DNA from 2 places in the Nonomuraea sp. NPDC048916 genome. Region 2 is predicted to be linked to the other one. Evidence: riboswitches for the same ligand, from Rfam matches in the RefSeq annotation. Region 2 holds a riboswitch; the other holds the start of a gene.

Region 1 (3,201 bases), on a different contig from region 2:
CCGCCGTGCACACCAGCTACCTGTCAGACCGCGCGCACCGACTCCGCCTGCGGCCCCTTCTGGCCCTGCGTGATCTCGAACTCGACCCGCTGGCCCTGTTCGAGAGAGCGATACCCGTCCATCATGATGGCTGAGTAATGGACGAATACATCCTTACCACCGTCTACCGCGATGAAGCCGTAGCCCTTGTCCGCGTTGAACCATTTGACGGTGCCCTGCGCCACTTCCGACTCCTCTTACTGGGCTCGCGGATCCCGCCCATTCGTCCGCGAGACCCGCAATCGCCATGACTTATGGTGAAATCAGCCAGACGATCGCCCTCGACCATACCTGTGGTACGGCGTTTGGCAACAGAGTCAAAGCACCAAACTACGCATTTCATCACGTGTCAAGGTAGTTCAATATTGAATTTCCTGGAAAAGCAGAAGGCGCCCGCAACGGGGCGCCTTCCGAACGTGACGAGAGGTCAACCGCCTGCGACGGCCGGGATGATGGAGATCTGCGCACCCTCGGGCGTCGCCGTGTCGAGCCCATCGGCAAAACGGACATCCTCTTCCCCAACGTAAACGTTGACGAAACGACGAATCTTGCCCGATTCATCCAGAATTCGCGCTCCGATCCCTGGATAGTCAGAGTCGAGCTTCGCCAGCACGTCACGAAGAGTCGCCCCTTCGCCACTCACTTCCGCGCCGCCTCCGGTATAGGTGCGCAGAATGGTGGGAATTCGCACAGAAACGCTCATGATAAACCTCGCCTTTCCTGATTGTCAGACAGTCGCGCGGAACGCGTCGAGAGAGGGCCGGATCACGGCCGTGGGCCGGGCGCCGTCGGCGATCGCGTCGAGCGTCTTCAGCCCGTCGCCGGTGTTGAGCACCACGGTCTCCGCCTCCGGGTCGAGCTGCCCGGTCTCGACGAGCTTCTTCAGCACGCCCACGGTCACTCCCCCGGCCGTCTCGGCGAAGATGCCCTCGGTCGAGGCCAGCAGCCTGATCGCCGCGACGATCTCGGTGTCCGTGACGTCCTCCACGGCGCCGCCCGTGCGGCGGGCGATGTCGAGCACGTAGGGGCCGTCGGCGGGGTTGCCGATGGCCAGCGACTTGGCGATGGTGTCGGGCTTGACCGGCTGCACCACGTCATGACCGGCCTTGTAGGCGCCGGACACGGGCGAGCAGCCGAGCGCCTGGGCGCCGTAGATCTTGTACGGCCGATCCTCGACCAGCCCGAGCGCGACCAGCTCCTTGAAGCCCTTGTCGATCTTCGTGAGCTGGGAGCCGGAGGCCACCGGGATGATGATCTGCTCGGGCAACCGCCAGCCGAGCTGCTCGGCGATCTCGTACGCGAGCGTCTTGGAGCCCTCGGCGTAGTAGGGCCGCAGATTGACGTTGACGAAGCCCCACTTGTCGCCCAGCGGGTCGCCGATCAGCTCCGAGCAGAACCGGTTGACCTCGTCGTAGCTGCCCTCGATGCCGATCAGTCTGCCGCCGAACACCCGGGCCATGGCGATCTTGGCCTGCTCCAGGCCCGCGGGGATGAACACGCAGGCGTCGAGCCCGGCCCTGGCCGCGGCCGCCGTCACCGCGCCCGCCAGGTTGCCCGTGGAGGAGCAGGACAGCGTGTGGAAGCCGAAGTTGCGCGCCGCCTCGACGGCGATGGCGACCACCCGGTCCTTGAAGGAGTGGGTGGGATTGCCCGAGTCGTCCTTGACGTACAGCGACTTGATGCCGAGCGCGCGGCCGAGGTTGCCGGCCTTGACGAGAGGGGTCCAGCCCGGGTTCATGTTGGGCTTCTCGGCGACGTCGGCTGGGACGGGGAGCAGCGAGCGGTAGCGCCAGATGTTGGCGGGGCCCGCCTCGATGCCGGCCCGGGAGACGGCGCCGAAGGAGTAGGCCGCTTCGAGCGGCCCGAAACACTCCGGACAGGCGAAGCTGGGACCGAGGGGGTAGCGGGCGCCGCACTCGCGGCAGGAGAGAGCGCTGGCGGGACCAAAGTCGAGCGACATGAAGCGAGGCCTTCCCTCATCTTCGCCCGCGGCCACCCTGACCGCGGACCGGAATTGGCACCCTGTCCCGGTCGGCCTCGCCAGGTCGCGAGTCGAAAGCCGGGAGGGTTGCCGGGGCTTCGCAGGGCCGGTCCCTCCGCCCCTCTGGATGAGCAATATGCAGTTGTTGGTACGGACTCTACCTGGCCAGGCGGCCGAGCTGACCCTCCGTCTCAGGAGATGAGACGGCCGGTCTCACCTGTAGTCTTCGCCGAGCGCCGCCTGGACGTACTTGCGGGCCTGGTGGATGCGTGACTTGGCGGTGCCGAGCGGAATGCCGAGATGCTCGGCCACCTCGTTGTAGTCGAGCTGGACGATGTCGCGCAGCACCAGCGCCTGGGCCAGATCGGGCTTGTCGGCCTCCAGCGCCTCCATCGCGTCGAGCAGGTCGAGCCGCGACCCGGCGATGACGCTGACCCGGCGCGCGTCGGGCTTCTGCATGGGCAACTCGTCGGAGCTCTGCTCGGCCGCCCTGCGCTTGAGCGACCGGTAGGTGGTGCGCGCGCAGTTGGCGGTCACGATGTGCAGCCATGTGCTGAACCTCGCGCGTCCCTCGAAGCGCCCGATGTTGCGCGCCACGGCGAGCAGAGTGTCCTGCGACGCCTCCTCGGCGTCCTGGCGGTAGGGCAGGATCCGGGCGCAGTGGCGCATCACATCGGGCTCGATCCGGCGCAGGAGCTCGCCGAGTGCGCGATGATCTCCGGCAGCGGCGGAGCGGGCCAGGTCCTCGGTTAGCTCATCAAGCGCCATAGCTGGGATCCTATGGTCGGAGGGAGCTTAAATGAACAGCGTCCTGGTTGCCTCGAACCGAGGCCCCGTCTCGTTCACCGTCTCCGAAGGCGGCGTTCTGACCATGAAACGTGGTGGCGGCGGCCTGGTGTCCGGACTGTCCGGAGTGACCAAAGAAGTCGGAGTGCTGTGGGTATGCGCCGCCCTGACCGATGGCGACCGCAGCGCCGTGCGACAGGCGCCGGGCGGCCGCCTCGACCAGGCCGGCTATGACACGGGCGCGCTGCGGATGCTCGACATCCCGCCCGCCACGTTCCACCGCGCCTACAACGCCGTGGCCAACTCCACCCTCTGGTTCGTCAACCACCTGCTCTACGACATCCCCAACTCCCCCCGGTTCGGCACCCGGTTCCAGCGCGAGTGGGAGTCCTACC
Region 2 (3,201 bases):
CCGGGCGGGCCGAGCGCTCGCGGGCCAGGGCCTTAAGGTAACCGGCGAACTCGTCGGCCGCCCGCACCGCCGTGTGCTGGGCCTCCGGCGACGGGTTGAGCTCGTACATCCCGCAGATGTCGGCCGACCAGGGGCGCAGCAGGTGACGATCGGCCTCGGGGATGCCCAGCATCTCGGCGATGACCGTCACCGGCAGCGGCTCGGCGACCTCGGCGATCAGGTCGCCGCCGCCCTTCTCCACGAACGTGTCGACCAGGCCGCCGGCGATGTCGCGCACGCGGGGGCGCAGCGACTCGACCATGCGCGGGGTGAACGCCTTGGAGACCAGGCGGCGCAGCCGGGTGTGCACCGGCGGCTCGACGTCCAGCATGCCCGCTCTGACCACCCGCCAGAACGGCTCCTGGAACTCCGGCTCGGCCTCCTGGCCGAACTCCTCGTGGCCGGCCACGTGCAGGTAGGAGCGGCCCAGCCGGCGGTCTCGGAGCAGGGTGTTGACGTCGGCGTGGCGGGAGATCAGCCACTGCCCGGTCGGCTCGAAGAAGCTGACCGGAGCCTCACGCCTCAGGTCGGCGTAGACGTCGTAGGGATAAGCCACAAAATCCGGATTCCAAGGATCAAAGCGCACTATTTCATCTTAGAAGGAAGTTCTGCCTGCTTGGAGTGCTTGCTGCGCATCCGGATGTTCAGCAGCTCGACGATGACCGAGAACGCCATCGCGAAGTAGATGTAGCCCTTCGGGATGTGCTGGCCGAAACCCTCGGCGATGAGCAGCACCCCGATCAGCACGAGGAACGCCAGCGCCAGCATCTTGATGCTCGGGTGCTGGTCCACGAACCTGCTGATCGGCCCCGAGGCGAACAACATCACCAGCACCGCCACGATGACCGCCGCCACCATCACGCCGAGCTCGTCGACCATGCCCACGGCGGTGATCACCGAGTCGAGCGAGAACACCACGTCGAGCACCATGATCTGCGCGATCACCGAGGCGAACGAGGTGACGGCCCGCGTCTTGCCGTCCTGGTGCTTGGGCTCCATGCTGTGCCCGATCTCGGTGACGCTCTTGGCCAGCAGGAACAACCCGCCCAGCAGCAAGATCAGGTCACGCCCGGATATCTCGTGGTCCAGCACCTCGAACAACGGCTCGGTCAGCCGCACCACCCACGACAGCGCAAGCAGCAGGAGCAGGCGGCTGATCAGGGCCGCCGCCAGGCCGAGGACGCGTGCTCTGTCGCGCTGCTCCGGCGGGAGCTTCCCGGCCAGGATGGAGATGAAGATGATGTTGTCAATGCCCAGGACGATCTCCAGGGCCACCAGCGTGAAGAACCCTATCCAGATCTGTGGGTCGGCCACCCAGTCCAGCATCTGCCTGCCTCCACGCAATCGGGGGATATCGGGGGTACCAACGAGCCAGGCGACTCAGAAGTTCACCGGGTTGCGATCGAATGTGGCGGGTCGGTTATAGTGCGGGCGTAGGTCATGAGCGCCAGCGCCAAGCCCCGGCTCGCTGGCCGGCAACCCTCGCGTCCGCGGCGGGGTGCCCCGGGTGAAGACCTGGTCCGTCACGAGGTGTGGCGGGCAAGCGCGGGCTCCGTGGCTGCTCCAGGGGTCCGACGGCCCTCAGGAGGTTCGCCGTGTCCACGTTGACGATCTTCAACTCCGTGCCCGCCCAGCCCGCCGAGGCGTCGGCCGACGACGGCCGCCGCCCGATCCCGGCCGTGCTCGGCGCCGGCCTGGAGGTCCCGGTCAGGGGCGGCAGGCTGGTGGGCTACGCCAACCTCGACTACGCGGCGAGCGCCCCCTGTCTGGAGCCGGTCAGCGCGGCCGTCGCCGCCGCGCTCCCGGCCTACTCCAGCGTGCACCGCGGCGCGGGCTACGCCTCCCAGCTCACCACCACCCGCTACGAGCAGGCCCGGCACACCGTACGGGCCTTCGTCGGCGCCCGCCCCGACGACGCCGTGATCTTCACCCGCAACACCACCGACGCCACCAACCTGCTCGCCGCCTGCCTGCCCGCCGGCACGACCACCGTCGTCTTCGACACCGAGCACCACGCCTCCCTCCTGCCCTGGAGGAATGCGGTACGGCTGCCGCCGCCCGACTTCCCCGGAGCGGCCGTACGCGCGGCCGACGAGGCGCTGGCGGCCGTCGACGGGCCGAAGCTGCTCGTGGTGACCGCCGCCTCCAACGTCACCGGCGAGCTCTGGCCGATCGCGGCGCTGGCGCACATCGCGCACCGCCACGGCGCCCGGATCCTGGTCGACGCGGCCCAGTTGGTGCCGCATCGGCGGCTCAACCTGACCGCGCTGGACCTCGACTACGTGGTCTTCTCCGGGCACAAGCTCTACGCGCCGTTCGGCGCCGGGGCGCTGATCGGGCGGCGCGACTGGCTGGCCGGGGGCGAGCCGTACCTGAAGGGCGGTGGCGCGGTGCGTTCGGTGGACGGCGAGCCCGTGTGGCATGACGACCCCGAGCCGCGTCACGAGGCCGGCACCCCCAACGTGCTGGGCGCCATCGCGCTGGCCGCCGCCTGCGACGCGCTCTCCGCCACCGGGTGGACCGCGCTGGTCCGCGAGGAGGAGCGGCTGATCTCCCGGCTGCGCTCCGGGCTCGCCTCGATCGCCGGCGTGCGCGAGCTGTCCCTGTGGGGGCCGGACCACCCGCGCGTGGGCATCGTCTCGTTCACCGTGGAGGGCCACTCCGCGCGGGAGGTCGCCGAGGCGCTCTCCGGCGAGTACGGGATCGGCGTACGGGATGGCAAGTTCTGCGCGCACCCGTTCGTCCGCCACCTGCTCGGCACGCCGGAGCGCAGGAGCCCGGACGGGGTGGGCGACGCGGGAGCCGACGAGGACCGAAGCGGGCACGACCGTGAGCACGACGGTGGCTGCGAGGACGGCACGGCCTCCGCGGTGCGGGCGTCGATCGGCATCGGCAGCACCGAGGAGCACGTGGACCGCCTCGTCGGGGCTCTGCGGGACCTCACCGGCCGTTAGCCGGCTCAGCGGTTGGGCGGGCGGCGTTTCGTCGGCTCGTCGATGATGGCGTCGATGTCCTGCATGTCCTGGTCGCTCAGGTCGCTGCTCGACCTGAACCCCCGGGGCTGCCTGGGCACGTTCGGCGGGCCTGTCGTGGTCTCGCCGGTCGTGGAGGTGGGCCCGGTCGTCGGCGGCGGGGTGCGGCCGGTGGTTTCGCCCGCGGCGA

The links. A riboswitch is a leader RNA that binds a small molecule or an ion and turns the genes downstream of it on or off. The one in region 2 is predicted to bind S-adenosylmethionine.
Region 1: linked by a shared signal. The riboswitch ahead of thrC (threonine synthase) and the one ahead of AB0C16_RS26625 (aminotransferase class V-fold PLP-dependent enzyme) in region 2 are both predicted to bind S-adenosylmethionine.

What each region holds. Positions count from the first base shown of each region.
Region 1 covers NZ_JBEZFS010000057.1:479-3,679, forward strand. The annotation lists gene AB0C16_RS37100 (cold-shock protein) at 24-224, opposite strand; gene AB0C16_RS37105 (MoaD/ThiS family protein) at 467-742, opposite strand; gene thrC (threonine synthase) at 767-1,999, opposite strand; SAM riboswitch class I at 2,013-2,154, opposite strand; gene AB0C16_RS37115 (RNA polymerase sigma factor) at 2,234-2,788, opposite strand; gene AB0C16_RS37120 (trehalose-6-phosphate synthase) at 2,820-3,201, shown strand, end outside.
Region 2 covers NZ_JBEZFS010000026.1:59,176-62,376, reverse strand. The annotation lists gene AB0C16_RS26635 (cytochrome P450) at 1-595, opposite strand, end outside; gene AB0C16_RS26630 (TerC family protein) at 625-1,365, opposite strand; SAM riboswitch class IV at 1,476-1,591, shown strand; gene AB0C16_RS26625 (aminotransferase class V-fold PLP-dependent enzyme) at 1,635-2,993, shown strand; gene AB0C16_RS26620 (DoxX family protein) at 2,999-3,201, opposite strand, start outside.